Regions from separate parts of the Rhizobium sp. CB3171 genome, predicted to be linked through region 3. Evidence: predicted binding sites of a transcription regulator. Region 3 holds the regulator's gene; each other region holds the start of a gene.
The links. Region 3 encodes LexA, which represses DNA repair genes until DNA is damaged. Its sites were predicted from a motif close to TGTTCNNNNTGTGTTCNG; they were not measured.
Positions count from the first base shown of each region.

Region 1: the regulator LexA is predicted to act here: its motif matches at 2,154-2,171, upstream of QA648_RS01240 (glycosyl transferase).
Region 2: the regulator LexA is predicted to act here: its motif matches at 6,766-6,783, upstream of QA648_RS01045 (ATP-dependent helicase).

Region 1 is NZ_CP121652.1:252,019-262,499, forward strand. Features, by position in the region: gene QA648_RS01240 (glycosyl transferase) at 209-2,149, opposite strand; gene QA648_RS01245 (flagellin) at 2,479-3,390, shown strand; gene QA648_RS01250 (flagellin) at 3,647-4,561, shown strand; gene QA648_RS01255 (tetratricopeptide repeat-containing protein) at 4,683-5,933, opposite strand; gene QA648_RS01260 (pyridoxal-dependent decarboxylase) at 5,927-7,414, opposite strand; gene QA648_RS01265 (flagellin) at 7,737-8,657, shown strand; gene QA648_RS01270 (flagellin) at 8,920-9,894, shown strand; gene QA648_RS01275 (hypothetical protein) at 10,143-10,481, shown strand, end outside.
Region 2 is NZ_CP121652.1:209,493-219,973, forward strand. Features, by position in the region: gene QA648_RS01025 (branched-chain amino acid ABC transporter permease) at 1-768, shown strand, start outside; gene QA648_RS01030 (GMC family oxidoreductase) at 946-2,541, shown strand; gene QA648_RS01035 (enoyl-CoA hydratase/isomerase family protein) at 2,583-3,641, shown strand; gene mmsB (3-hydroxyisobutyrate dehydrogenase) at 3,664-4,545, shown strand; gene QA648_RS01045 (ATP-dependent helicase) at 4,618-6,687, opposite strand; gene QA648_RS01050 (SMP-30/gluconolactonase/LRE family protein) at 6,957-7,826, shown strand; gene secD (protein translocase subunit SecD) at 7,888-10,443, opposite strand.
Region 3 is NZ_CP121652.1:1,265,938-1,276,418, reverse strand. Features, by position in the region: gene eno (phosphopyruvate hydratase) at 1-616, opposite strand, end outside; gene kdsA (3-deoxy-8-phosphooctulonate synthase) at 766-1,605, opposite strand; gene QA648_RS06330 (VOC family protein) at 1,602-2,489, opposite strand; gene QA648_RS06325 (mechanosensitive ion channel family protein) at 3,028-5,061, shown strand; gene QA648_RS06320 (DUF2721 domain-containing protein) at 5,167-5,658, shown strand; gene lexA (transcriptional repressor LexA) at 6,052-6,774, shown strand; gene QA648_RS06310 (ComEC/Rec2 family competence protein) at 6,755-9,214, opposite strand; gene gltA (citrate synthase) at 9,495-10,481, shown strand, end outside.

The DNA of each region.
Region 1 (10,481 bases), 1.0 Mb from region 3:
AAAGTGCGAAGCGGCTTTCCGTCCGGAATGCGTAAAAGCAAAGGGATAGAGCGCCGTGCGTTCATATGAGCGCACAAAGGTCGCTGTAGTCTTTTGAATCTAGAGCATCTTATCCGCTTGCAGGTGATGTCACCTGAGCGGAATGCTCCAATCGCCTGCAGCCGGTGGGACCGTCATCGGGAGCGGAGCTTCCGATGAAGAGAGGTCCTTATTCTGCGGCGATCGCTGCAGCATCCTGACTTTCGACCAGGAACGGTTCGGCTCGCGCCGGCAGTGCCGGCACGTCCATATGATCCGGATCAAGGCCCTGCTTGGCGCGTGCGACCATCATTTCGTAGGCGGTTTCCACGTAACGGGTAAGGCGTTCGGCATCGAAGAGCGGCTTGATGTAGCGATTGGCCGCCAATGTCTCCTTGAGCGCGGCAATGCGCTCCGGCTGCCTGGCGAGCTCGACGGCCATGTCTTCATAGGCTTTGACACCGGCCGCCACCAGCTCCGGCACGCCGATGGCGTTGAGCAGGCTTTCGCTGACGCGCGAGGCGAAGTTCGTGCCCTTCATCGTCAACACCGGCAAACCGCCCCAGAGCTGTTCCGAGGTCGTCGTGTGGCCATTCACCGGGAAGGTATCGAGACCGAGATCGGCCAATTGCTGGCGGTCGATGTGATCCTCATAGCGGATACGCGTGGTGAAGATGATGCGCTTGCGGCTGATGCCGCGCGCCTCCAGGCGCGTCCACAGGTTGGCCTCGGCGCGCGGGTTGCAAAGCAGCCAGAGCACGCTGTTCTTGGTGCGCTTCAGTATGTTGCACCAGATATCGATCATGTGCGAGGTGATCTTGCGGTTGCCGTTAAACGAGGCGAAGACGAAAGCATCCTCCGGCAGGCCATGCAGCGCACGGGTCGTCGGCCGCGGCTTCGGGCGATATATCGGATCGTTCGGCTGATAGCATTCGGGCAGGCGGCAGAACTTCTCGTGGAAATGCGGCTTGGAATAATCCGGCAGAACGTAGGGATCGCCGATAATGTAGTCGAGGTCGATGTTGACGGCGGAGCCCGGAAAGCCGAGCCATGCCGTCTGAATCGGCGCAGCCTTGTGGTTGAGGATGCGGACGCGGCTATCCTTGGTATGTCCTTTCAGATCAACCAGGATGTCGATCTGATGGGCACGGATCGCCTCTGCCGCCGCCTGATCGGAGAGGCTGCGGACATCGACCATGGTACCCAATTTCGAATAATCGAATTCTTCCTCTTGCTGAGATGACGGCTTGGAATGGTCGAAGAGGACAATCTCGAATCGATCCTTGTCGTGCAGTTCCAACGTCCGCTGCATGAGCTTCATCGTCGCATGGCCCGGCCAGAAGTCCGATGATAGATAGCCGATGCGAATCTTGTCGCCCCATGTATGCGGCGCCTTGCGGCGCGCCTCTGCGTGCCCGGCCGGCAGCGGTGCCGTATCGTGCACCGCGAACTTGTTGATCGCTTCGTCACCGCACCAGTGCAGATGGAAGAAGGGATTGTCCGGCCTGATATAGTCGAGGTTTCCGGCAGCCGTCGCCGCCAGGATCGGCGCCATATGTTTGTCCACTGTCGCAAGATCGGACAGTTCGCGGGCGAAGATCAAATGAAGCGTGCGAAAGATGATGTTGTCGGGATGCTTCTTGAACAGGGTGGCGACGATGTGCCGGTTGCCGTCGTCGTAAAGGTCATCGGTCAACAGTTTTGACGCCATCAACCGATGTTTGAGCTCCGGCCCTTCCACGAGCACGGTCCTGAAGCCGGCCAGCAGGTCCCTTTGCTGACGGCTCAGAAAGATGCTGGAAAGGGCAAAGGCAAGATCCGGATCCTTGAGCGCCCGATTGAGAATCAGGCTACCGATCGAAAGCGTTGCATCTTCGTTGCCGCAGGCAAAGTGCAGCAGCAGGGCTTCCCGCAGATAGTCTTCGCGATAAGGCTTCTGCCGGCCCGCCAGTTCATAGGATCTCGCCGCGTCCGCTCTGAAGCCGAGTTTGAGCAGCGTCTTTGCCAGCAGGGCATAGGTCTTCGGCGATGTATCGACATTGAGCAGCCCGTTCAGTGTTTCGAGCGCGCGCGTATATTGTCCCTTTTGATAAAAGCTGGACGCTGTCCCATAGGCGTTTTTCGTATTCACGAGCGAGAACTCCGAGCGAACTTTGGACGGTCTCCGGCAAAGGCCGGAGTCCGTCATCATGGATTCGGGGGATAATCGCGCGCGTAGCTTGCCTGAAACCGAAGCAATGGTTGAACCCCTTTACGCATCGTTAGCTACGTTGTTGTCGGATGCTTTTGCGGGTTCCGCGTTTAAGGAATTCGCAAGCAATGCATGCGAGTTTACCTGCGACATGACGGGTTTGGTCCTCTAGGAAATGGGACCGAGGAGCATGAAGCCGCTCCGTCATCGCCGGTATTTGAAGTCCGGTATGTCCTCCTTTTCGTATTCAGTTTCCAGGGGACACACTTATGACCAGCATCGTAACCAACAATTCCGCTATGGCCGCTTTGCAGACTCTGCGCGGCATCAGCAACAACCTGCAGAGCACGCAGGACGCTGTTTCTTCCGGCCTGCGCATCTCCAAGGCTTCCGATAACGCCGCCTATTGGTCGATCGCCACCACGATGAAGTCCGACGACAGCGCTATCGGCGCCGTCTCCGACGCCCTCGGCCTCGGTGCCGCGAAGGTCGACACGGCATCCACCGCAGTCACCAGCACCCTCGACATCGTCGGCCAGATCAAGGACAAGCTCGTCACCGCCATGGAAGGTTCGGTTGACAAGGGTCAGGTCCAGGAAGAAATCGGCCAGCTTCAGGAACAGCTCCAGAGCGTCGCTCAGTCCGCTTCGTTCAACGGCGAAAACTGGGTCATGGCTGCAAACGGCGACTCCGCCTCGGTCGTTTCCTCGTTCATCCGCGGCACCAACGGCACCGTTTCGGTCAGCACGACGTCCTACGCCTTCAACACCGGCGCAACGGGCAACGTTCTGTTCGGCGCGAATAACGGCTCGATCGACACGTCTTCGGGTATCCTTGGTACCCAGGACTCCACGGTTGGCGCTTCGGTCTTCAGCCTGGACATCACCAACATGACCTCCGGCCAGATCTCCAGCGCCCTCAACATGGTTCAGACCGCTCTGAACTCCATGACCAGCATGGGTTCGAAGCTCGGCTCGATCTCCAGCCGTATCGACCTGCAGACGACCTTCGCTTCGTCGCTGTCCGACTCGATCGAATCGGGCGTTGGCAAGCTGGTCGACGCCGACATGGAACAGGAATCGAGCAAGCTCTCTGCTCTGCAGACGCAGCAGCAACTGGCTATCCAGTCGCTCTCGATCGCCAACTCCTCCACGCAGTCGATCCTGTCGCTGTTCCGTTAAGAAGAAGGATTGGCGCTCGACGCCAGCCGAAATTTCTAAACACCAAGTTAACCGCGCCTGTCTAAGGCGCGGTTTTTTTTATATTTTTAGACCGGGGTCGGTTCAGGTTTTCTTAACCATATTGCTGTTTTCTAACACCATTGAAACGGCGAGTTAACCTTAACCGAATGGGTTAACAGGCATGATGCTGAGTGCCGTTACCGGTTTTTAGGTCCGGAATGTCCCTTATTTAACCGCTGCCAAAGGGGCAAATATTATGACGAGCATCCTTACCAACAACGCTGCAATGGGCGCACTGCAGACACTGCGCGGCATCAACAGCGACTTGCAGTCCACGCAGAATGCCGTTTCCTCGGGCCTGCGCATCTCCAAGGCTTCCGATAACGCCGCCTATTGGTCGATCGCCACCACGATGAAGTCTGACGACAGCGCTATCGGCGCCGTCTCCGACGCCCTCGGCCTCGGTGCCGCCAAGGTCGACACGGCTACCACCGCAGTCACCAGCGCCCTCGACATCGTCAGCCAGATCAAGTCCAAGCTTGTAACCGCCATGGAAGGCTCGGTTGACAAAGGCCAGGTCCAGGAAGAAATCGGCCAGCTCCAGCAGCAGCTCGAGAGCGTCGCTCAGTCCGCTTCGTTCAACGGCGAAAACTGGGTCATGGCCGCAAACAACGATTCCGCCTCGGTCGTTTCGTCCTTCATCCGCGGCACCAACGGCACCGTTTCGGTCAGCACGACGTCCTACGCCTTCAACACCGGCGCAACGGGCAACGTTCTGTTCGGCACGCAGGCTAACGGCTCGATCGACACGTCTGCGGGTATCCTTGGTACCCAGGACTCCACGGTTGGCGCTTCGGTATTCAGCCTCGACATCACCGGCATGACCGGCGGCCAGATCTCCACCGCCCTCAACATGGTTCAGACCGCTCTGAACTCCATGACCAGCATGGGTTCGCGTCTCGGCTCGATCTCGACCCGCATCGACCTGCAGACGACCTTCGCTTCGTCGCTGTCCGACTCGATCGAATCGGGCGTTGGCAAGCTGGTCGACGCCGACATGGAAGAAGAATCGAGCAAGCTCTCTGCTCTGCAGACGCAGCAGCAGCTGGCCGTCCAGTCGCTCTCGATTGCCAACTCCTCCTCGCAGAACATCCTGTCGCTGTTCCGTTAATAGGAAGAACCGGCGCCTGGCGCGCCGGCTCAAATTTCGAAACAACAAATTCACCGCGCCTTTCCAAGAGGCGCGGTTTTGTTTTTCAGGGTGGTATCCACTTAAAGCGCGTCGCGATCTTTCAGATTCCACCGGTCTTCCGGTGGCGCACAGCATCGATGAAGCCATCAAACAACTTGCGCATGGCAACCTGCTTGTAGGGATAGATGGTGGCGCTATCCATGTTGTGGACGACCATCGCCACGTCGAGCTCGAAAACCAGCAGACGTCCGTCGGGAAGTTCGGCGCAATCGATACCGAAATAATCAAGCCCTATGTGACGATAGAGAGCTTCGAAACTCTCCTTGTGGCGGACCGCGAAATCCGTATCGAAATTCTCCATCCAAGCCTGTTCGACAGCCCGCTTCGCCGGGCTTTCCGCCATGCCGGCGCTGAGATAATGCACGATCCAATGCTCGGAAAGCGCCATATGGCTGGCGAAGGCCTTGCCTTCGATAAATACGATGCGCTGCTTGTTGTAGAGCCCGTCCGGCCCGCGGAAATCGATGAAAGGCGCGACGTAGAGCTCGGGAGCCGACTGCGTGGCCAGCCATGCGGACAGTCCCGAAATATCGGCGATACGTTCCATTCCATTGCCGGCATGGGTACTGATCGGACGAACGACGAGCGGAAATGAGAGGCCCGGCGCGCATTCGTCCAGGGCTTTTGTGCCCGCACCGACTGCGACAAGGTCCTCGCGTGGAACGCGGTACGTGCTCGGCGACAGAATGGAGGGCTCATTGGCCAGCATGCCGCTGACGCCATCGCGCGTCAGCCGGCTGATCAGTTCCGGATCGTCGTTCATGATCGGGCCGTCAAAATCGGCCAGCAGCGTCCGCATCCGTTCAAGCACGGGGGCGTTTTCGGTCGATTCGCCGATCGCCATGAACGCAACGTCGTGGTCCGGCAAATCCGTGAGCGCGGTCGTTTCCGCGTCCACGTAATGCAGCCAAAGAACACAATTGCTATCCGCCAGCAGAAAATCCAGCGGCGTGTTCGCCATGAAGTTGCCCGGCGTCACGAAGGCCAACAGCCGGGGCCCTTGTCCATCCCCGTGGACGACGCAAAAGTTGCGGCTGAGCTCCACCGCGCCCCGCAGGACCTGATGAGCCTCTTCGGAGCGGCCAAGCGTCTGCAGGATCGTCCCCAGGTCGAACATCGCCGCCGCGTCTTTGCCATTGGCTCCGATCCGCTGCATCAGCTCGTTCCAAAGCGGCGTCACGTCGGCGCCGGCATAGATGAGCGACACGATCCTCTGCATGCCCAGGATTCGCCTGGCGCCTCCGATTTCGTCAGAGGCGCGAGCGGCCACGAGGCCGGATGTCATCAGCATTGGAGCAAATCCTGTCGAGAACCGAGTTTCAGAACGCCGTCAATCAGCGCGTCGATATCCATCTGCCGCGTGCGATGGTTCACGATCGCGGCGCGGATTGCCGGTTGTCCGTTAATGTGGGTGAGGGACGGGGCGACGCGCCCCTCGGCGTGGAGATGTTCGATGATCCGGGCATTGACTTGCGGCGGCGCGTCACCGTCGGGGCCGACATAGGCAAAGCAAACGATATTGAGCGCAACCGGCGCCAAGAGCCGCAAGGCGGGTTCCTGTTCGATCCGGCGTGCGAGATCGCGTGCCAGGACACAGTTGGCAGCCATCGAATCCCCCAAAGCCTTGACGCCATAGGTCTTGAGGGTGAACCAGGTTTTGAGCGCGCGGAAGCCGCGTGACAGGTCCGGGCCGTAGTCGCAAGGCCACCAGTCACCGCCGGCCAGACCCGAGGCGGCACGGCTGAGATAGGCGGCTTCCGAAGCAAACGTCTGGCGCTGCCATGTGCTGTCGCGCACGAGGAGGAAGCCTGCGTCGTATGGCACCTGGCCCCATTTGTGGAAATCGAAGGCCAGCGAATCGCAGGTTTCGATGCCGGCGAACAAATGCGCCAGATCATCGCAAAGGATACCCAGCGCCCCCAACGCACCGTCGACGTGAAAATGCAGGTCGTGGGCGTCGGCGATACCGCGCAAAGCGATGAGGTCGTCGATCGCTCCGGTATTTACCGTCCCTGCGCTTCCGATGATGAGGAACGGCGTGTGCCCGGCCTCCTTGTCGCGCATGATGGCACGTTCGAGGGCCGCAATATCGATCTGCCCGGCCGCGTTGACCGGGATTCGCCGGAGCTGATCGCTGCCGACACCCGACATCTCGAATGCGCGCGGCACGCAACCATGCACTTCGCTCGATGCGTAGCCCACGAGCCGCGGCTCGTTCGATAGACCCTCAGCGCGGGCATTTGCACCGAGCTTTCTACTGCGCGCGAGCAGGAGGGCGACAAAATTGGCCTGCGAGGCGCCGGTCAGGAACAGGCCGCCAGCGGTATCCGGAAATGAGAATATTTGCCGCGTCCATCGGATGATCTGACGTTCGACCTCGATCGGCATATGGTCGCGTCCGCCAAGATTGGCGTTCAGACCGCCGGCCAGCATCTCCGCCAACATGCCGGCGACCGTTCCGCCGCCCTGCACCCAGCCCATAAATCCTGAGTGGATATTGCCGCTGCCATAGGGAAGAACATTGTCGCGGAATGTGGCATGGACATCCGCCAGGTCCGTCGGTTCGACCGGCAGAGGCGCGTCAAACAGGGCGCGCGCAGGCGACGGTGCCGGTTGCCAGACGGGTTTTTCGGAGAGCCTTTCCAAATGGTCGAACATATCGTCCAGCATCTGGTGACCCTGTTTGCGCAGGCTTTGCCAGTCGTCGGGGTCGAGGCTTGTCCGTTGCCGCGGTCCATCCCACGGTGATCCGCCATCTTGTAAACTTAACATGTCGACCCCGCATGGGCTGATATACCGACGTTGTAACCACGCCGATTCCGGCCGGACAGTCGCCCGATCATGACAATCTTATGCCGCCCAAGGTGGCGCGAAGCTGACCTGACGCGCCGATGGCCTCCTGCAGGAAATATGATTTTGTTAACTTTCCGGTTTTGTTGTTAACCTTTTATTAAGCCTAGTAGTGTCATCTGCGGCTAACGCAACGGTTGGTTAACGTCTCTTAAGAGCCAGTTAACAGGCATGACGCTGATTGCCGTTCCCGGCCGAAGACCGGAATGTCCCTTCCAATTTCAGCCACAAGGGGCACCTCTCCATGACCAGCATTTTGACCAACGATGCAGCAATGTCTGCTCTCCAGACTCTGCGCTCGATCAACAATAATTTGGAAGACACCCAAAACCGGGTCTCTTCCGGCTATCGTGTCGCCAAGGCCTCCGACAACGCCGCCTATTGGTCGATCGCGACCACCATGCGTTCCGACAACAGCGCGCTTTCGGCCGTCTCCGACGCTCTGGGCCTCGGTGCCGCCAAGGTCGACACCGCCTATACGGCAATGGACAATTCCATCAATGTCGTCGAGCAGATCAAGGACAAGCTTGTCGCGGCCACCGAAAACAGCGTCGACAAGGCGGATGTTCAGGAAGAAGTTTCACAGCTTCAGCAGCAGCTTGAGAGCATTGCGCAGTCCGCTTCGTTCTCCGGACAGAACTGGATGATTGGAGCCAACGGCGCTTCCGCATCGGTCGTGTCCTCCTTTGTCCGCAACAATGATGGCACGGTCGAGGTCAACAGCACCAGCTATAGCTTCGATACGGGATCGCAGGGCAACGTGATGTTCGGCGCCAATGCCGATGGTACGATCGACACGAGCTCCGGTATCCTTGGCACCACGCAGAATATCAACGGCACCGCCTATTCCGTCTTCAGTCTCGACATTACCGGCATGACGAGCGGCGGCATCGGCCAGGCGATGAACCTGGTGCAGTTGGCTCTCAACGCGATGACGAGCACCGCTTCGCAGCTCGGCTCGCTGTCGACCCGCATCGACCTGCAGACAAGCTTCGTTTCAACGCTGAGCGACACGATCGACTCCGGCGTCGGCAAGCTGGTCGATGCGAATATGGAAGAGGAATCGAGCAAGCTCTCGGCGCTTCAGACCCAGCAACAATTGGCGATCCAGTCGCTGCAGATCGCCAACAACAGCGCGCAGAACGTTCTGGCGCTCTTCAAGTGAGCCTTGACCGGAGCTTACGTTAGGAAAGCGCGGCGGCATTTCTTTCTTGCCGCCGCGCATAAGCTTTTGTTAACGTTCCGGGGTAACTGATTTGCAGTATCTGCGCAGAGCCCCGGTGTTCGATCAATTTCGTCGGAACCGATTTGAGGGCTTGATCTAGCGACGAGCCGCGTTGGGATCATTCCCGCTGGCGGGCATGAGGCCGTTCGTTGCTGCCGGACCCGTCCGGCCTGCCGTTTCCAATAGAATTACGGATCTCCCGATGAGCAGTGTAACGACGAACCCCGCCTCTTTGGCCGCGCTGACGGTATTGCGCGGCGTCAACAAAGATCTTGGTGTCGTGCAACAACAGGTTTCATCCGGCCTGCGCGTCGAGAACGCGGGTGACGATCCGACCTATTGGTCGATGTCGAAGACGATGCAGTCGGACCAGAGCAGTCTTTCCACCATTACCGACGCGCTCGGCCTCGGGGCCTCGAAGGTCGATACCGCCTCCACCGCCATGGATTCGGTCGTCGATCTCGTGACCCAGATCCAGGCCAAACTGGTTTCGGCCAAGGAGCCAGGCACCGACAAGAGCGCGGTCAATGCGGATATTGAGCAGCTCAAGAACCAACTGCAGTCGGTCACGCAATCCGCGTCCTTTTCCGGTGAGAACTGGCTCTACAACACCGATGCGCAGCCCGATACCGAGCAATCCGTCATCAGCAATTTTACGCGTGGCACGAGCGGTCAAGTCAATCTGGTGACGATCGATTACGATAGTTCGCAGACCCTGATGATCGACACGGCCGATGCCAGCCGCGGACTGCTGACGAAGAATATCGATGCCAGCACGTTCGACAGCAGTGGAACGTCGACGGAGCGTAACTATTATCTCCTGGCTGCGGATTCCGGTACGCCGCCTGACGACGGCACCGAAATTTCCATTTCCGACAGCACGACGGACGATGAAATCACTGACATGATCAATGTGACGAACTCGATCCTGAAGTCGGTTACTTCAGCCGATTCGACGCTGGGCGTGATGAAATCGCGTATCGACGATCAGACTGATTACATTTCCAACCTCAGCGATGCCGTCAAGACCAGCGTCGGTAACCTTGTCGATACCAACATGGAAGAGGCATCGGCGCGCCAAAGCGCGCTGCAGACGGCGCAGCAGATGGGCATTCAGGCGCTGTCCATCGCCAACACCATGGCGAGCAAGGTGTTGATCCTGCTGCAGGCAAAGTGAATTTCATGTCGTGTGGGCAGGAGGGTCGCTCCTGCCGCATTCATCCTCGCACAAGTTTGACCCCCTACGGTCCATCGCAATGGCATGGCTGCGCTATTTCCGGTGACGTTCGGCGTCACGCCCGGAAAGCGTGGTCGCAGGACGGAAACCGGAAGCGTGATGATCGACGTTTTGAGCATGGGAATTCAAGGGGCCTGTCGGGAAATCAGCTCGCGGTCTTCTGCGGATGAAAACGGGAGGATGTCAGCATGAGCCCGACGCTATCCCGCTATCTCAAGGATTTCAGCGCCGAGCCGCCGCCGCCTCCGTCCGCCGCCATACCGGATATGCCGTTCGAAGAGACTTTGGACTTTCCAGAAAGTCCCGTGGTGGTGCCGATTGATATCGAGGCGGAACGCCGCGAAGCCTATGCAGAGGGGCACGAAGCCGCAACGCAGGAATTGACGCAAAAGCATCAGGCCGAGCTGGAGACTATCGCCGAAACGCATAGAGGCGAAATGGATGCCTTGCGCGCCCGATATGAGGAGCGCGCGGCGGAGAAGATCGTCAACGGATTGAAAAAAGTCGCCACGATGCTCGGACAGGCG
Region 2 (10,481 bases), 1.1 Mb from region 3:
GGCGGCGCGGCCTATTTCACCGCGCATGCGGTAAAGGTATGGGGCGTGCCGCCGGAACTCGGCATCCTGATCGGCGTTGCGGGTGCAGCCTTGCTCGGCCTGATCATGGGCTTCGTCGCCATTCGCCGGCAGGGCATCTATTTCGCCATGATCACCCTGGCGCTGTCCTACATGTTCTATTTCTTCTGTCTGCAGGCGAAGTTCACCCAGGGCGAAGACGGCATTCAGTCGGTGCCGCGAGGTTCCCTGTTCGGCGTCATCGATCTCAGCAACTCCTTTAACATGTACTATTTCGTGCTGGCGGTGTTCATCGTCGGCGTGCTGATCATCTGGCGCTTCATCAATTCGCCCTTCGGCATGATCCTGAAATCGATCCGGGAAAACGAGCAGCGGGCCATTTCGCTCGGCTATTCCGTGGCCCATTACAAGCTCGGTGCTTTCGTCATGTCGGCGGCGCTTGCCGGGCTTGCGGGTGCGGTCAAGGCGCTGGTCTTCCAGTTCGCAACGCTCACCGATGTCGCCTGGCAGATGTCGGGCGAGGTGATCCTGATGACCTTGCTTGGTGGCATCGGCACCTTGGTCGGCCCGCTTTTCGGCGCCGGCTTCGTGGCAACGCTGGAAAACTATCTCGCAACCTCGGAATTCCCAGTGACGATCATCACCGGCATCGTCTTCATGGTCTGCGTCCTGCTCTTCCGTCGCGGCATTATCGGCGAATTCTATGCTTCGCGGCTGGGGCGCAAGCTGGGGTTCGAGTATCGGCGCTGACTGCTTGACTTTCCTTCTCCCCGTCCTGAGCTTGTCGAAGGGGCGGGGAGAAGGTGCCCGAAGGGCGGATGAGGGGCTGCACGGACTTCCAGCGAATACGGAATTTGCCGAACCTTCGAGCCCCTCACCCTAACCCTCTCCCCGCAGGCGCGGAGAGGGGACGATAGAGTCTCTGGAATGGATCGCTTCGACTACATCATCATCGGTGCCGGCAGTGCCGGCTGTGTGCTTGCCAACCGGCTGTCGGCGGATCGCAACAACAGGGTGCTGCTGTTGGAGGCAGGTGGCAGCGACAATTACCACTGGATCCACATCCCGGTCGGCTATCTCTATTGCATCAACAATCCCCGCACCGACTGGTGCTTCACCACAGCGCCGGAAGCGGGGCTGAACGGCCGCTCGCTGAACTATCCGCGCGGCAAGGTGCTCGGCGGCAGCTCTTCGATCAACGGCATGATCTATATGCGCGGTCAGGCACGGGATTACGATCTCTGGCGGCAACTCGGCTGTGCCGGCTGGGGCTGGGACGACGTGCTGCCCTATTTCGTGAAGTCCGAGGACCATTATAGGGGCAAGGATGAAATGCACGGCGCGGGCGGCGAATGGCGAGTCGAGAAAGCCCGCGTGCGCTGGGCCGTGCTCGACGCCTTCCAGGCGGCGGCCCGCGAAGCCGGCATTCCGGAGACTGCGGATTTCAATCGCGGCAACAATGAAGGTTCCGGCTATTTCGATGTCAACCAGCGCTCGGGCATCCGCTGGAACACCGCGAAGGCCTTCCTGCGACCGGCGCTGAAGCAGGGCAATCTCACAGTGCTTACCAAGGCACAGGTTCGTCGCTTGCTCATCCAGGACGATGCCGTCACCGGTGTCGAGTTCCAGCATGACGGCGTGACCAAACGCGCTTATGCCGACAAGGAGACTGTGCTTTCCGCCGGCGCGATCGGCTCGCCGCAGATTCTCGAACTCTCCGGCATCGGTCGCGGCGAGGTGTTGAGCCAGGCCGGCATTGAAGTGGTGCGGGAAGTCAAGGCGGTCGGCGAAAACCTGCAGGATCACTTGCAACTGCGCATGGCCTATAAAGTCACCGGCGTGCCGACGCTGAACGAAAAGGCGACGAAATTCTTCGGCAAAGCGGCGATCGGGCTGGAATATCTCGTGCGCCGCTCCGGGCCGATGGCGATGGCGCCGAGCCAGCTCGGCATTTTCACCCGCTCCGGCCCCGACAAGGAAACGCCGGATCTGCAATATCATGTGCAGCCGGTCTCGCTCGACAAATTCGGCGATCCCGTCCATCCCTTTCCGGCGATCACGGCAAGCGTCTGCAATCTGAGGCCGGAAAGTCGCGGTTCGGTGCACATCCAGAGCCCTGATTTTGCCATGCAGCCGGCAATCAGCCCAAACTATCTTTCGGCACCGCGCGACCGAGAGATTGCCGTGCGCTCCATCCGGCTGACCCGGCGGATTGTTGAGCAGCCGTCTTTCGCCAAGTTCAAGCCGGAAGAATTCAAGCCAGGCCCGTCCTATCAGACGGATGCCGACCTCGAGCGCGCCGCCGGCGATATCGGCACGACGATCTTTCACCCGGTCGGCACCTGCCGCATGGGCGGCGATCCGCAAAGCGTGGTCGATCCGCGCCTGCGGTTTCGGGCGCTGGCAAGGCTTCGGATCGCCGACGCCTCAGTCATGCCGTCGATCACCTCGGGTAATACCAATTCGCCGACCATCATGATTGCCGAGAAAGCCGCCGAGATGATCCTTGCCGACAACCGCTGAGCGCCTATTGATTGAGGAAGGCGGGTATGGGGAGTTTTCGAATGCAGAGCATAGACGAGGTCATCATTGGGCGTCAGGGATCGGCGGGGCTTATCCGCCTCAACCGGCCGCAGGCACTGAACAGCCTGACGCTGCCAATGATCCGGGCGATAGCAGCGGCTCTTCGTGAATTCGCCGCCGATCCATCGATCGCCAGCGTCATCGTCAGGGGGGAGGGTGACCGGGCCTTCTGCGCCGGCGGCGACATCCGCCTGTTGCATGAGAGCGGCAAACAGGGTTCTTCAGACGCCGAGACCTTTTGGCGCGAGGAATTCCGCCTCAACCACGCCATTGCCGATTATCCCAAACCCTATGTGGCGCTGATGGACGGCATCACCATGGGCGGCGGCGTCGGGCTCTCTTCCCATGGCAGCCATCGCGTCGTCACCGAACGCACCCGCTTCGCCATGCCGGAAACCGGCATCGGTTATTTTCCCGATGTCGGTGCCACCTGGCTTTTGCCGCGCGCGCCCAGCGAGGCTGGCACCTGGATGGGCTTGACCGGCCTTGCCATCAACGCCGCAGATGCGATTCACGCGCGGCTGGCCGATCATTGCGTTGCTTCTTCTGATCTATCGGCGCTGATCGAGGCGATCGGCGCGCTGCCGGTTGCCGCATCGCCGGCCGATGTGCATACGGTGATTGCGGGCATGGCGGTTGCTGTAGGCGAAAGCCGCCTGGCCGCCAACCGCGACATGATCGATCGGGCGCTGGCATATGATACCGTCGAGGAGATTCAGGAGGCGCTGGCGCGAGAAGCAGGCGATTTCGCCGCCGAAACGCGGCAGATAATCAGCACGCGCTCGCCCACCAGCCTGAAGCTGACGTTGCGGCTGCTGCGTGCCGGACGCAGCAGTGCAAGCCTCGCCGAATGCCTGAATCGCGAACTCGGCGCCTGCATGCGGATCTTGTATAATCCCGACTTCTACGAAGGCGTCCGCGCCGCCGTCATCGATAAGGACCGCAATCCAAAATGGTCGCCGGCAAGCCTTGCCGAGGTCGCGGCAAGCGATATCGACTGCTTCTTCGTGCCGGCGCGACCGCCGCTTTTCGAAGCATAAATGATCATGGGAGGAGAGCATCATGACACGGATCGCATTCATCGGGCTCGGCAATATGGGTGGTCCCATGGCCGCCAATCTGGTCAAGGCCGGCCATGAGGTCATCGGCTTCGATCTCTCGCATGATATGCTGAAGGCCGCCGAGGCGACGGGCGTCAAGGCCGCAAACGTGCTGAGCGAAGCGCTTGCGGATGCCGAAGCCGTCATCACCATGTTGCCGAAGGGGCAGCATGTTCTAACGGTTTGGACCGATATTCTGCGCTCCGTGCCGAAGGGCACTCTGCTGATCGACAGCTCGACCATAGATGTCGACAGCGCTCGCAAGGCCCATGCCATGGCAGGCGATGCCGGCTGCCTGTCGCTCGACGCGCCGGTCTCCGGCGGCACCGGCGGTGCGGCAGCCGGAACGCTCACCTTCATGGCTGGTGGCTCGGCGGAAAGTTTTGCAGGCGCCAAACCGCTGCTGGAAGTCATGGGCCGGAAGATCGTCCATTGCGGCGACGCAGGCGCCGGGCAGGCGGCGAAGATCTGCAACAACATGATCCTCGGCATTTCCATGATCGGCGTCTGCGAGGCCTTCGTGCTCGGCGAAAAGCTCGGCCTCTCGCATCAGGCGCTCTTCGACGTCGCCTCGACCTCTTCGGGCCAATGCTGGTCGATCAATACCTATTGCCCGGTGCCCGGCCCTGTGCCGACCTCGCCGGCCAATAACGACTACAAACCGGGCTTCATGGCAGCACTGATGCTGAAGGATCTGCGGTTGGCACAGGAGGCAGCGCTGTCAACCGGCGCATCCACGCCGCTGGGTGCCGAAGCGGCGCAGCTCTACGCACTCTTTGAAAAGCTCGGCAATGGCGGCCGCGATTTTTCGGCCATTATTGAGATGTTTCGGGAGGCGGACTGAATATTACACGTGATGATCGAGTGAGTTGAAGCTCCGACGCCGGAAAAGCGGCCTCGACAAATAGGCCCCAATTCACCGCCACATGCCGCGCATGCGCGCACCCACATCGACTCTCACCTGCCGCGCCCTGATGGCGGCGGCGCTTTCGGCGCGGGCCTGTGGCCAGCCGCAAACCTCGAAAAACTGCAGCAATGTCGCCGGAATGAAGCGCGTGCGCGAGGCAAAGACATGCCGGTCGCCCTGCGCATGCTGGCCATGGATGAAGAAGCGCTGCGGGATGACGAGATCGAGACTGTCTTTGGCACGTGTCATGGCAACATAGAGCAACCGCCGCTCCTCCTCGATCTCGGAGGAGGAGCCGACCGCGAGATCAGCCGGAATGCAGCCATCGACGGCATTGAGGACAAACACCTTCGTCCATTCCTGGCCCTTGGCGGAATGGATGGTCGAGAGGATGAGATAATCCTCGTCAAGCAGCGGCGTGCCGGCCTGGTCGCTGGTGGCATCGGGTGGATCGAGCGTCAGTTCGGTGAGGAAGCGCTCGCGCGAGCCATAGCCGCTGGCGATCTGTTCGAGCTGGATCAGGTCCGCCTGGCGCGTCGCTGCGTCCTCATGCGCCCGCTCCAGATGCGGTTCGTACCATTGCCGTACGAGGCCGATTTCTGCCGGCCATCCCGCCTTGCCGGCCTTCAACTCCTGCATGGTCGCAACGAAGGCCGTCCAGTCTTCTCCCGAGCGCGGCGGCGCCGGAAAATCGGCCAGGGCCGCCATTGGACTGGCCTGTTCGCCGATATGATCGAGCACGCGCTGGGCAGTCGAAGGGCCGACGCCCGGCAAAAGCTGCATCAGCCGGAAGCCGGCGACACGGTCGCGTGGGTTCTGGGCAAAGCGGAGGGCAGCGAGCATGTCCTTCACATGGGCGCTGTCGAGAAACTTCAGTCCACCGAATTTGACGAAGGGAATATTGCGGCGGGTAAGCTCGACTTCCAGCGGTCCGCTATGGCTTGAGGTACGGAAGAGCACGGCCTGCTGCCTGAGCTTGGCGCCGCTCTCCCGATTTTCCAGCACCTGATCGGCGACATAACGCGCCTGATCGCTTTCGTCGCGCACCGTGACCAGCCGCGGACGCTCGGCACTCTGGCGTTCTGTGCGCAGATTCTTCGTAAAACGCTCGGAGGCAAGATCGATCACCGCATTGGCGGCGGCGAGAATGGGTTGCGTCGAGCGGTAGTTGCGGTCGAGCGTGACGATATTGGCGGCGGGCGTAAAAGAGGTCGGAAAGTCGAGAATGTTGCGCACGGTCGCGGCGCGAAAGGAATAGATCGACTGCGCATCGTCGCCGACCACGGTCAGCCCCTGGCCGTCAGGTTTCAGCGCCAGCAGGATCGACGACTGCAGCCGGTTGGTATCCTGATATTCGTCGACCAGCACATGGTCGAAGCGGCCGCCTATATCCTCGGCGATCAGCGGCTCGTGCAGCATATGCGCCCAGTAGAGCAGCAGATCGTCGTAATCGAGCACGTTTTGCGCCTGCTTGGCTTCGACATAGGCCGCGAAGAGGTCGCGCAACTGCTTGTCCCAGGCGGCGCACCAGGGGAAGAAATCGCGCAGCACCTCTTCGAGCGGCGCTTCCGAATTGACGGCGCGGGAATAGATCGCGAGGCAGGTTGCCTTGGTCGGAAAGCGGTTTTCCAGCTTGGAGAAGCCGAGTTCGTGGCGAATGAGGTTCATCAGGTCGGCGCTGTCTTCGCGGTCATGGATCGTGAAGGCCGGGTCGAGGCCGATCTGTTCGGCGTAATCGCGCAGGAGCCGCGCGCCGATGCCATGAAACGTGCCGGTCCAGGCAAGCGCATCGGCCATGATGCCGGCATTGGCGCCAAGCACTTCCCGGCAGATGCGTTCGACGCGGCGGCCCATTTCGGCCGCCGCACGGCGGGAGAAGGTCATCAGCAGGATGCGGCGGGGATCGGCGCCTTTGACGATGAGATGCGCGACGCGGTGGGCCAGCGTATTCGTCTTGCCGGAGCCCGCGCCTGCGATCACCAGCAGCGGCCCGGCAATATGGCTGCCTTCGACCGTCGTGCCGTGCTCCACCGCCTGCCGCTGCTCCGGGTTCAGCTTTTCCAGATAGGCGGCGGTCATGGGCTCTCCTGAAGGCTTCGGACGGCGGGCGCACGAACACGGAATCGGCGACGAATCATGTTCGCAATAATATCCGAATGTTCGATGAATGTTCTGAATTGGCTAAAACTGTCAAGATCGGGCGGATCTGCACAAAGATGTGACCCTCCCGTCATGAATTTGGTTCAGATTTAACGAATACCCGGCTCGAAAAAGCTTTTGGGGTACTTATTTACCATCTGTGACACACGATTTTTGGGGTTTCGGTGCGCTGGGTAGGGTTCCCGAATATGAACGAGACGATGGCCACCGGATTGCGTCTGCCGGAGGGGCCTGTTGCCCTGACCGATGGTCGCATCGCGCTTGTGGAGACTGACGACAGTCGTCGTTGCCTGACGATGATTGTGGGCGGCATCCGCCGTGAAATCTGCCGTACCGGCGGCCGGCCGACCGGGCTCGCCGTCGATGGCGACAATTGTTTCTGGGTGGCGGGCGGCCCGGAAAACTCCCTTGTCCGGCTGTCTCCGGAAGGCCGCACCTTGCAGGTGATAGAAGGCGGCAATGACGGCGCGTTTCTCTACCCGAACGATCTGGCCTTTGGCCCTGACGGCCTGCTCTACATGACCGATTCAGGCGTCCGTATCTCCGATCTGCTCGAAGGCGCCGATATCAATCCCGGTTTCTTCCAGGCGCCCTATAACGGCCGTGTCTATCAGATCGATCCGGCGGAAGGCCGGGTGCAGCGCGTGCTGGCGACCGGTCTGCTCTATGCCAACGGCATAGCCTTCGGGCCGGACGGATTGCTCTATTATAGCGAGACATTGACCGGGAAAATCTATCGCCAGATCGTCGGCGGGCGGCAGGAACTATTTGCGCAGGTGATGCCGGCGCCTGCTGTGAAGGCGCTATGTGGACCGGCAGGCATGGCCTTTGATCGCAACGGCACGCTCTATTGCACGATTTATGGGCAAGGCGAGATTTGCATGGTCGATCCCGCCGGAAAGATCGCCGGCCGTATCCGCACCAATGGCACGCGGCCGGGCAACATCGCTTTCACCCTCGATGGTAAATATGCGCTCATCACAGAGCAGGAAAACGGTGTTTTGGAGAGAATAGTGGCGCCGCGCCCAGGGCTGCCGCTGCATATGCCGTCCATCTGATCCGGAGGCAGAATGGGCATGCCCGGAAGCTGGGCATGCCCTCGTTCATATCCGTTCGCGCTTATTCGGCAGCAGGAATCTGCTTGTTGTCCTTGCCGGACTTGTCGTCCGACTCGGCGTCGTTGGCGACCGCCTTGGCATGGCGGCGGCGCCAATCGCCGAGGAACAGCAGGATCGGAGCGGCGATGAAGACCGACGAGGCGCCAGCGACGAGTATGCCGAACACCATCGGGATCGCGAAGCTGGAGACGGCGCTGCCGCCCCAGATCGCCATCGGCACCAGCGCCAGGAAGGCGGTGGCGTTAGTATAGAGGCTTCGCGCCAGGGTCTCGTTGATCGACTTGTCGATGATGTCGCGCAGCGGCATCGACTTATAGAGACGCATGTTTTCACGCATACGGTCATAGACCACGACCTTGTCGTTCACCGAATATCCGACGAGCGTCAGGATCGCGGCGATAGCCGTCAGGTTGAAATCGAGGCCGGTGATCGCGAAGAAGCCGATCGCCTTGGTGACGTCGAGTACCAGCGTGACAATGGCTCCGACCGCGAACGGCCATTCGAAACGAAACCAGATGTAGAACAGCATCGCCAGGCTGGCGATCACGACCGACAGAATGCCGGCCCAGGCAAGTTCGCCCGAAACCTTCGGACCGATGACATCCGTCCCTTCGATGGTCGCGGTTGGGTCGATCTTGACGATTTCTGCCTTGAGCTTGGTGACCGCGGCTGTCTGTGCCTCTTCGCCGCCGTCCTGGCGTTGGGCGCGGACAAGGAGGCTGCTGTTGTCGCCGAAGGACTGCAGTGCGATTTCGCCGAGGCCGAGCGTGTTCAGGCCCTCGCGGAACGTCGCCAGATCGGCCGCGTCCTTGGTCTTGACCGACATCTGGATGCCGCCGCGGAAATCGACGCCGTAGTTGAGGCCTGGATGAATGAACAGGACCACCGAGGCGATCGACAGGATTGCCGAGACGGTGACGCCAAAGAAGCGGGCCTTCATGAACTGGATGTGCTTGTCATAGGGGCTGAAGGGGATCAGCGGCCTGATGTTGAGCACCTTCAGCTTGCGGCGACGGGTGATGGCGATCATCACGACGCGCACGAAGGCGACGGAGGTGAACATCGAGATAATGAGGCCGAGACCCATGGTCACGGCAAAGCCGCGAACCGGGCCGGAGCCGAAGTAGAACAGGATGGCGGCGGCGATCAGGGCCGTCATGTTGCCGTCGATAATCGTAGAATAAGCCTTCTTGAAGCCGTTATCGATGGCGGCGAAGGCGCCGCGGCCCTTGCGGGTTTCTTCGCGGATGCGCTCGTTGATGAGAACGTTGGCATCCACCGCAAGGCCGATACCAAGGACGACGCCGGCGATGCCGGGCAGCGTCAGCGTGGCGCCGACCAGCGTCAGGGCCGAGAAGGTCAGGACCGTGTGGATGAGCAGTGCAACATTCGCAAGAATCCCCCAGGCGCCGTAGAGCACGAAGATGAAGGCGGCAACCAAGACGAAGCCGATCAGGCCGCTATAGATGCCCTTCTGGATCGCGTCGCTGCCGAGGTCGGCGCCAACAGTGCGTTCTTCGATGACGGTGAGCTTGGCCGGCAGGGCGCCGGCGCGCAGCAGGGCTGCAAGCGTCGTCGCGCTATCGGCGGTGAAATTGCCGGAGATCTGGCCCGAACCGCCGGTGATCGGCTCGCGAATGTTCGGCGCGCTCAGCACTTTGTTGTCGAGCACGATAGCGAAAGGCTTGCCGACGTTTTCGCGGGTGATTTCCGCAAAGCGGTTGGCGCCGGCACTGTCGAAGCGGAAGGTGACGAGTGGCTCGTGCGTATTCGGATCGAAGCTGACGCGGGCGTCGGTGAGGCGGTCGCCGGCAAGCTCGATGCGATCGAGAACCGGATAGCTGTTGCCCTTGTCATCCTTCAGGATGGTAACACCGGGGCCGGGATTGTTCGGATCGACATTGTCGGCAAGCAGATGGAAGGACATCTTCGCGGTCGAGCCGAGCAGTTCGCGCAGACGCGACGGATCCTGTGCGCCCGGAAGCTGCACGAGGACGCGGTTGGGACCGACGCGCTGGATGGTCGGTTCGGCGACGCCCACCTGGTCGACGCGTTTGCGGATGACTTCCAGGCTCTGCTGGACGGCGGAATCGACGTTGGCGGCGATGCCGGCCGGCGAGAAGGACATGGCAATCGCGCTGCCATTCGGCGTAATCGTCAGATCGGACTGGCCGGCGGAAAGGCCGGACGCGATCGTATTGGCGAGGGTCCGCAACTGAGTCACCGCATCACCGCTCTGCGACGGATCAGTCAGAGTGACGACGATCTGATCACCATTGCGAACGATCGAACGGGTCAGGATGTTCTTGTCGCGCAGGACACGGCGCGAGTCTTGCAGCAGCGATTGTAGCCGGCCATTGGTCAGGTCCTTCTCGTCGACTTCGAGGACGAGATAGGAACCGCCACGAAGGTCGAGGCCGAGGGAAACCTGGCTGTGCGGAAGCCAGGACGGCATTTTGCTTAAGACCGACTGCGGCAGCACGTTCGGCAGGGCGATGAGAAAGCCAAGCACGATGATCACCGTATAGGTGAGCACCAGCCATCGTGAGGTGCGCATGAATATTATCCTTGAATACGCTAATGCCAGCGGAGCTT
Region 3 (10,481 bases):
CGCCTTCGTCGCCGACATTGGTGTTGTGGCCCTGCGATGCCAGTTCCTTCTTGAGGACGTGGAAGATTTCCGAGCCCATGCGGACGGCGTCGCGAAGGGTATCTGCGCCGACCGGCAGGATCATGAATTCCTGGAAGTCGATCGGGTTATCGGCATGAGCGCCGCCGTTGATGATGTTCATCATCGGAACCGGCAGCAGGCGGGCGTGAGCGCCGCCGACGTAACGGTAGAGCGGCAGGTTGGCGCTCTGGGCGGCAGCCTTGGCAGTTGCGAGCGATACGCCGAGGATGGCGTTGGCACCGAGGCGCGACTTATTCGGCGTGCCGTCGAGCTCGATCATGATGTTGTCGATCTGGATCTGGTTTTCCGCGTCAATGCCGCCGATCGCGTCGAAGATCTCGGTGTTGACGGCTTCGACGGCCTTCTCGACACCCTTGCCATGATAACGCTTGCCGCCGTCGCGAACTTCGACGGCTTCATGCGCGCCGGTCGAAGCGCCCGACGGAACCGCAGCGCGGCCCATGCTGCCGTCTTCCAGGTACACATCGACTTCGACGGTGGGATTGCCACGGCTGTCGAGAATCTCGCGGGCGATAATGTCGGTGATTGCGGTCATGATAGCTTCCTGCTCGCTGGGTTATAATCGATTGAAATCTGTCTAAGTCGAAGGTGCGGAAATTACAATGCCGCCCCGCATCCTCGATTGAAGCGCCTACAGGCCGCGTAGCGCAAATTCATGTCAGCCTGTTGAACGCCTCCCATTTCTCAGGCCTTGGCGATCGCGTCGAAGGCAAGCAGCTTTTCCAGAAGCCGCGGCATGTCCTTCAGATACACCATGTTCGGACCGTCCGAAGGGGCATTGTCCGGATCCTCATGCGTCTCGACGAAGAGGCCGGCGACGCCGACAGCGACCGCTGCACGCGCCAGGGTTTCGACGAATCGGCGGTCGCCGCCCGTCGAACCACCCTGTCCGCCCGGCTGCTGCACCGAATGCGTCGCATCGAAAATCACCGGCGCGCCCATCGCCGCCATGATCGGCAGCGAGCGCATGTCGGAAACGAGCGTATTGTAACCGAAAGACGCGCCGCGCTCGCACAGAAGCACATTGGGATTGCCGCTCTCATTCAGCTTGGCGAGCACGTTCTTCATGTCCCAGGGCGCGAGGAACTGGCCCTTCTTGACGTTGACGACGCGGCCGGTCTTTGCGGCTGCGACAAGAAGATCGGTCTGGCGCGACAGAAAGGCCGGGATTTGCAGAATATCGACCGTCTCGGCGACAATGGCGCACTGTTCTTCCGTATGGATGTCGGTCAAGACTGGAAAGCCATATTCCTTCTTGAGATCGGCAAAGACCTCCAATGCCTTTTCCAGGCCGATGCCGCGCTTGCCGGAGAGCGACGTGCGGTTCGCCTTGTCGAAGGACGACTTGTAGACAAGGCCGATACCGAGCTTGTCGCAGAGTTCCTTCAACACGCCGGCGATCATGAAGGCATGATCGCGGCTTTCCATCTGGCAGGGGCCGGCGATCAGCGACAGCTTGGCGCTATTGGAAAACAGAACCTTGGATGCGCCCTCGCCGACGATCACTTCGGAATTGGTGCTCATGCTATCTCCTCGAAGGCGAACAACGCGCCCTGTCCGGGGGCGGGCTTTGCCAAAATACGATTGTTCTTACGCGTATATGTGACGCCGTTAGCAGCCAAATGCGACGATGTCACGGAAAGATCGCGCGTCTTGAAAAGGATTGCCCGTCCGCGAAGGCCGGGATCGTCCCCCGACAAGGATAGATCGTAGAAGGCTTCCATGCCTTCTGGGGTCAGGACCTCGATCCCCGTATTGGCCGCGTGGATCGTCAGGCCGAAGGAATGATCCGATATCTTTGGCCTATCGACGACCTGCTCGAAAAAGCCACGGAACGCAGCCGGATTCGGCGCCGAGACGGCAACCCTTGCTATGCCGGTCACGCCATTGGCATGCCGCTCCAGGGCGCCGCGATCGGCCGGCAATGGATTGATGCGCTGGCAGCAGAAGGTGAAGAAATCCGGCGAACGCAAATCGGCTGCGAAAGCAAGACGGAAACCTGCCGTCACCTCCGAGCCATCCGGCATACGCATCGGCCGGGCAAAATCCAGCATGTTTCCGGCTGATATGGTGTTGACCCGGAATCGTTCGTCATCGGCGACCGCATCGTCCGTGCCGAAAACGACGGCCGAAAACCCCTCATCGCCGATGCGAAAACGGTAGGCTTGGTCGCGGGCGACGAAAACATTGCCCTCCCCCACGCTCGCCTCGCACTGCTCCTGCGATGCAACACCCAAGGGTTCCAGATAGGTCCTGTCAGCAAAGAAAACGCAGGCATTCTCCGTGCCGAAGGGATGTCGGGCATCGGACGCTACGGTGAAACCAAGCTTGCCCAGCCGCTCCCGCGCCAAGGCGATATTGACCGTCGGCAGAACGAGATGATCCAGCGGATGCGGCGATGAGGTCATGGTCTCCCCCTTCATTCGTCGGCAGGTTTGCGCCCATCTGCCGCTCAATTCAAGATCAAAGCGTCGGAGCAGACGACAGAAGAGCGCTCCCGCAAAAATCCGCACGCGAACTAGCCGAATTATATATGTGCTGGCACCAAACTCTCCCTTGTGAGAGGGCAATAATTCGAGCAATATCCGCATCATACTGCAATAAATGATCTGTAGCGCGGCAACAGGTAAGTGATACGGGTGAGGATAGCGCCGAAAAGTCCGTTTCCCGGCAGCAAGACAAAGACGCGCATTCTTCAGTTCGGATTGTCCAACGGCAACGCAATTCACCATCCGATCTCGGAAAGGCAGAAGAGCGGCCTGTCGTTACTTCTATCTTTGCAGCAGTACTCAATCTGATTGTCGGGTGCTTGGGGGAGACATGCGCTTGATGCTCGTCGAGGGGGCGCCCATACGCCCGGTCTTACATTTGACGGCTTCTCTTTGTCTGGCCCTGGTGGGCCACGTCCGAAGGTTCACGGATTCTGTCGCTCGCTTGATTTCCCTTATGCCCAGCGGCTTGGTCGCCGTTGCACTTATCCTTGTTTTCACGGCTATTGCGCCGCAACTGTGCCACGCGCAGACCCCCGAAACGGCCCCCACAGCACCGCCTGCAAAGCTATCGGAATTGCTGCGTCTGATGAATGATCCGGAGCTGCGCCAATGGCTGGAAAAGCGGCAAGCAGCCGAGCAACAGCCGGCACCTTCGGCGACGGCGACGCTGGTCGAAACCGGAGAGGCCCGCGCTCGCGCTCGATATAAGGCGCTGCGGTCGGCGATTCCCAATGTACCGGGGCAGCTCGCCGCTGCAGCGAGCAGGGTGCGTGAGCAGGCAAGGAACAACGGCTTTGCGCCTGCCGTCGTCATGTTCGCCGCATTGGTCTGCGTCGGTCTCGCTGCGGAATGGTTTTTCAAGAAAACCGTCCTGAAAGCCCAGTTTCCAAATCCTCTTGTCGCACATACGATCGGAGAATTAGGACCGTGGATCACTTTCACCCTCGTCAGCTCCGCCATTTTCCTAGCCATAGACTGGCCGCCGCTACTGCATGTGGTGATCCTGTTTTATCTGACGGCATTCATTGCTGCTCGCCTCGCATTTGCCGTCTGCAGACTATCGATGGACGCGGGCTCTCTGTCGGCCTTCGGCTATCGCAGGGCTTGTCTCTTCATTGCCGTTTTGGCGATAGCCGGCGCCACGACGTCGCTGACCAGACCGCTCTCCATCGACGGAGATGTCGGCACCGTCGTCTCCCACGGGTTCTCCATTCTCCTATTGCTGATTACGCTCGAAGCCGTGTGGCGGCGACCGGCCAAGGAAACCGCTGCCCGACAGTTAACGCTTATGAACATCCTTTATTCACTCTACGTTGCCTGCCTCTGGCTTCTTTGGGTGGCCAACTTCGTCGGCCTTTTCTGGCTTGGCATCTATGTCGTTGTTCTTCCGGGGCTATTGACTGCCGTCGGACGAACGGCCGAAGCATTTGCAAAGGGACGCTGGCCTGGTGACAACAAGAACAGTGCGCGCATGGTGCTGGCCATCCGCGGTGCGCGGGCGCTCGTCATCGTAGCCGCGGTCGCCTGGATTACCGTCGTCTGGCACTATGATCCCAACATCCTCGCACGAGAAAATCCGGCGATCGACGCCGCTGTTCGCGGTGCGCTGAAGAGCGTCGTCGTTCTGATTTTGGCCGATCTCTGCTGGCAATTGTCGAGGGCATTCATTGACGAGAAATTGAGCGCCGCCGATAGCAGTGCCTCCTCGCCATCGGCGGAAGCCGCGCGCGCGGGCCGCCTTCGCACCCTGTTGCCGATCTTCCGCAACGCACTGGCAGCCATCGTTATCGCAGCCGCCGTCCTCACCGTGCTGTCCGAAATGGGCGTGCAGATCGGGCCGTTGATTGCGGGGGCCGGCATATTCGGCGTGGCGATCGGCTTCGGCTCGCAAACGCTCGTCAAGGATATCGTCAGCGGCATTTTCTACCTGATGGACGATGCCTTCCGCGTCGGCGAATACGTTCAAAGCGGCAGCTACAAGGGAACCGTGGAATCCTTCAGCCTGCGTTCCGTCAGGCTTCGACATCATCATGGTCCGGTGTTCACAGTTCCCTTCGGCGAACTCGGCGCCGTTCAGAACATGAGCCGCGACTGGGCGATCGATAAATTCCTGCTACGGGTTCCGTTCAATACCGACGTCGCCAAGGCGAAAAGGATCGTCAAGCAAATCGGAGAGCAGTTGAAAGAAGATCCGGAAATCGGACCGCAGATTCTTGAGACCCTGAAAATGAAGGGGGTGGAGCAAATTGGCGACTTCGGTATCGAACTGAGTTTCGCTTTTACCGCCCTCCCCGGTCGGCAAACCTACATACGGCGCCAGGCCTATACCATGATCCGCGACGCCTTCATGGAAAACGGCATCGACTTCGCTCAGCCGACAGTGCAGGTGGGTGGCGAGGAAAAATCCGATGCCGCGATCGCAGCCATGACACTGCAGAGAAAGAAGATCGCTGAGCAAATGACGCAATCGGCGGCGCCGCCAACCTGAACGTTCGCGCGAGATCAGTCACCAGCCTCATCTCCGCGCCCTCTTTGGCAAGGCGACAACCCTGGAGCCGATACCGGATGACGTTGGACAGAAAGGAGATCCAATGTGCTGAACGACCATCTGACGTCTATTGCCGCGCACGTTATTCAAATAGCGCTGACACCGGTCTTTCTGCTGGCGGGCACCGCCGGGTGCCTCAATGTCTTTTCGGCTAGGCTCGCCCGCGTCTCCGACCGGGTCAACAGCCTTTTCGAACGGGTGACCTCTGAGGACCCGGATGAAACGCGGTTGCTGCAGCTCTATTATCTGCGGCGGCGAACATTGGCGCTGGAGATCGCAGTTCTGCTCGGCACGGCATCGGGCGTGTTCACATGCCTTGCGACGCTCGGCCTCATGGGCGGTGCAATTCGACAGCAATTTCGCGAGCAATTGCTGCTCTGGCTCTTTGGCCTTGCCGTCTTCGCACTCATGGGCGCCTTTGTGGCCTTTCTCGTCGAGATGATTCTGGCCGGGCGCAGCATGCTAAGGCAGATCGCCAACGACCGTACCTTGCTCGAGCACCGGCACGGGAGTTCGAGGAAAAGTTCAACCTATTGATATCCCATCGAATATTACTACGGATGGCACCAATCCCGGCCCCTCAGAAATCCGGATTCCCAGTCAGATCCATAGCTTGCTCTCCATGGTTCGGAGAGTGTCGTCCTCCAAAGAGCTTATAGAACGAAGAACATGGCTTTTCGCCGCCTTGGAGATAATCCGTTTTGGGATCGTCCGAAATTTTGCTTCGCCCGATTCCGCATATATTTCTGCTATTTAGTTTGAAGGTGCCGGGAAAAAAGTCATCTGCCCGGGACCTGTTATGTTCCCATTTATTTGATGCACCTACAAAATGTTCACCGAAATTTAAGGGCTTGCGGAACACATATGGAACATATAGTGTCCGTTCTGGATTTGTTTCACGACACCTTCTCAGTCCCGAGGTTCAAAACGATGTTGACGCGCAAGCAGCAGGAACTGCTTCTCTTCATTCACGAACGAATGAAGGAGTCCGGTGTTCCGCCATCTTTCGACGAGATGAAAGATGCGCTGGACCTTGCGTCCAAATCCGGTATTCACCGTCTCATCACGGCTTTGGAAGAACGCGGCTTCATCCGTCGCCTGCCGAACCGGGCCCGGGCGCTGGAGGTCATCAAGCTACCGGAGGCCTATAGCCCGAGCCTGCAGCCTCGCCGCGGCTTTTCGCCAAGCGTCATCGAGGGTAGCCTTGGCAAGCCGCAACTTGTGCCGCCGCCCGCACCCACCAAGCCGGTGAGTGAGGACAACAACAGTTCGGTTTCGGTACCCGTCATGGGCCGCATTGCCGCCGGCGTTCCGATCTCGGCCATCCAGAACAATACTCACGACATCACCGTTCCCGCCGACATGCTCGGCTCCGGCGAGCATTATGCGCTGGAGGTCAAGGGCGACTCCATGATCGATGCCGGCATCTTTGACGGCGATACCGTCATCATCCGCAACGCCACGACCGCCAATCCCGGCGACATCGTCGTCGCTCTCGTCGATGATGAAGAGGCGACATTGAAGCGCTTCCGCCGCAAGGGAGCCTCGATCGCGCTTGAAGCGGCAAACCCTGCTTACGAAACCCGCATCTTTGGGCCGGATCGAGTGAAGGTACAAGGCAAGCTCGTCGGTCTCATTCGCCGCTATCACTGACCGGTGACGCCGGCTTGAGCGGCGCGCCAAAAGTGTCTGTTCGCCAGTCGTAGGAGCGATGCAGGCTCCATGGCCGCGAAAGGTTTTCAAACGCTGCCGTCATTATCGGTTTATCGGTGCTAAGGCTCATTTCGATGGACCCTGTGCGGCGCAATGTTGCACCTGTGAAGAGCGTGGCGCCAGAGCGGCAGCGATCAAGACGCAGCCGTACGGAGGTGATGACGATATTGGCCGTGTCGCAGGCCGGAGCGAGATAGGCGGCATCTTCAATGGTGACAAGCATGTCGCCATTATCCAGCATTGCCACGCACCATGCACCTTTTTGGCAGGCGAAACCGCCCGGCCCGGCCGCGTCTAATGCCGCATCCATCGCCTTTCGAACGGTGCTCTGTTCTTCGGAATTCAGGCGACGATGCTTGTCTGATTTGCTGATTTTGGGGAGCTGACTATCCGGCGGAAGCATCGTTGGCGGTTGCTGCTCGGTGATCGCCAATGCTCTTTGCCACTGCTCGAAGATGAAATCCGGCGGTTTTTCGCGGTTTGTCGTCAGCGCACCGTTGCGCAACAAGGCGACCAGCGTGCCGTCCTCGGAGATCATGAGATCAGGCTTGAGGACACCGGGACTGAGTGCCACGACTGCAACCGAACCGATGATCAAGAGCGCACCTGCATGTCGCAGCCATGTTCTCAGCAAGGTCATCAACAAGAAGCCGGCTATGACCGTCGGGAACAGCCAGACCGGCAGCCGACCGAAGGGAATATTGCCGCCCCAGGCGGCAACCGTTTTGGCAATGACGATGACGACATCAAGTCCCCAGCCGGTTATCTGCCAGAAAGGGGCATCAACGCCAAATGGCATCAGTAGCGTCGCCGCCATGCCAAACGGCATGACGACAAAGGAGACGACCGGCATAGCCGCCAGATTGGCGATGAGACCATATGTCGCCAATCGGTGAAAATGCTCTATCGAGAAGATTGCCGTCGATGCGCCGCCTATAAAAGAGGTCGACAATATGCTTCCGAAGAAACGGGAAACGAAGAGCAGCGGACGCATGACCCGGAACCGGGAGAGAACGCTCTCCCGATGCGGCCTCCTCGCCCAGAGCGAATAGCCGGACACCAACGCCAGGGTCGCGGCGTAAGACATCTGAAAACTTGGTCCGAGCGCCTGCGAAGGCGACAGTATGAGAATGACTATCGCCGATAGCGCCACGTTGCGCAGGCTAATGGATGGTCGGTCGAAGAGCACGGCGATCAGTATGATAGCCATCATGATGAAGGCACGCTCCGCGGATACCCCGAAGCCGGAAATGAGATAATAAGCCGTCACTGTAACTAGCGCGCCGAAGGCCGCAATCTTCTTTGTTGGCCAAGCCTGTGCCACGCCGAAAAACAGACTGAGGGCGTAGCGTAAACCGACATAAAAGATGCCCGCGGAGAGCGCCATGTTCAGGCCGGAGATGGCGATGATATGCGCAAGACCCGAGGTCCGCAGCGCTTCCGTCGTATCGTCTGAGATCGCTCGTCTCTCATCGGTGACAAGCGAAGCCGCAAAGGCGCCGGTGTCTCCGGGCAAAAGCGTCCTGATTCTATCGCCGATATGGCTGCGCAAACCGGCAAGCCAGATATCCGCCTTGTCGAGGACCGACCCCTGAACTACATCACTAGTCGGCGACAATAATGTCTGCGTTCCATAGGCAAAACCATTCGCGCCGGTGCCATCGAAATAGGCGCTGAAGGCGAAATCGTTGAGGCCGGGCAAGGCAGGTCCGGCCGGCGGCGTCAACCGCGCTCTACCCTGAATGCGGTCGCCGAGTTCGAAGGGCTGGAGCTGTTTGCGCACGAAAATGGTGATCTGCGCCGGCGGCCGGCGAATGGTCGGTTTTTCCGTTGCCTCCAGGGCGACGACATAGCGCCAACGGCCCTTGTCGTCGGCTTCACGCCGTTCGATCCGCCCGGTGATGGTGGTCGTCACCGCAGAGTCGAGCATCACCGTCGATGCGCGCCAGGTTTCGCATTGCGCCAGAGCCATGCCGGAGCACACCAGCATGCCGGCAAACAATATGTGCCGTAGCACTCGCCCCGCCTGCTGCTGGCGGAAAAATGCGACAGCGAAGATAAGGAGGGCCGTAAAAACAGCTTGCGGCGGCGGATCGGCTCCGACCGAGAACCAGACGATCGCGCCGGCGCCGATGTAGACCGGCGCAAATAGCATCGCGCGACCGTGCGCCGCCTCTTCTTCGGCTAAATGGTAAATGCTGAGTCGGATGCTGCCTGCCGCGAGGCGAAGGCGGGCAATAAGCGCGGCGTGGTCCTGTGTCCGCTCTGGCCGCGACGCTTTGGCACGAGAAATAACCGCGCCCACGCTCTGCTCGCGCACGGCAACCGCAGCCAATTCCCGACTATCCACCTGCGGATCCGGTGCCTCTAAATTAGGCATATATTCCAGCGCCCACGCAAAACTACAGCTATAGCGGGAGTTTTGCCGTCACCGGCCAGTGATTTCAACTGAAATCGGCATCATCGCCGACAAAAGACGCTAATTCACGCTTGCGCAAAACGGTCCCTTCTACCGCAGTGCCCAAAAGTTGATACTGCAATGCACAAATAGGCGTAAGGATAACTTGGCATTAGGCTCTGGATCATATAGCTAATCGTTAGTCGCTTAACCCTTTGGCGCTTTTTAAGGCGCCAATCCCGCCAAATCTTGGAGGATCAGCATGACGGAACAAAGCGCGAAACTAACTTGGGGTGAAAAGACGGTGGATTTGCCGGTTAAGTCCGGAACCATCGGCCCAAGTGTCATTGATATTGGTGCCCTTTATAAGAACACCTCCACTTTCACCTACGATCCTGGCTTCACTTCGACTGCGTCGTGCGAATCCAGCATCACCTTTATTGATGGCGACGAAGGCGTTCTGCTGCATCGCGGTTATCCGATCGAACAGCTTGCCGAACACGGCGACTTCCTCGAAGTCTGTTACCTGCTGCTCTACGGCGAATTGCCGACCGCAGCCCAGAAGAAGGACTTCGATTACCGGGTCGTGCACCACACCATGGTGCATGAACAGATGTCTCGCTTCTTCACCGGCTTCCGTCGCGATGCGCATCCGATGGCCGTCATGTGCGGCTGCGTCGGCGCTCTGTCGGCCTTCTATCACGACTCCACCGACATCACCGATCCGCACCAGCGCATGGTCGCAAGCCTGCGCATGATCGCCAAGATGCCGACGCTTGCCGCCATGGCTTACAAGTACCATATCGGCCAGCCCTTCGTTTACCCGAAGAACGACCTCGATTATGCGTCGAACTTCCTGCGCATGTGCTTTGCCGTGCCCTGCGAGGAATATGTGGTCAACCCGGTGCTTGCCCGCGCCATGGACCGCATCTTCATCCTGCACGCCGATCACGAGCAGAATGCGTCGACATCGACGGTTCGCCTCGCGGGCTCTTCCGGCGCCAATCCCTTCGCTTGCGTCGCCGCCGGCATCGCCTGCCTCTGGGGTCCCGCTCACGGCGGCGCCAACGAAGCTGCGCTCAACATGCTGACGGAAATCGGCACGGTTGACCGCATTCCGGAATATATCGCCCGCGCCAAGGACAAGAACGATCCGTTCCGGCTGATGGGCTTCGGTCATCGCGTCTACAAGAACTACGATCCGCGCGCCAAGATCATGCAGAAGACGGCGCACGAGGTTCTCGGCGAA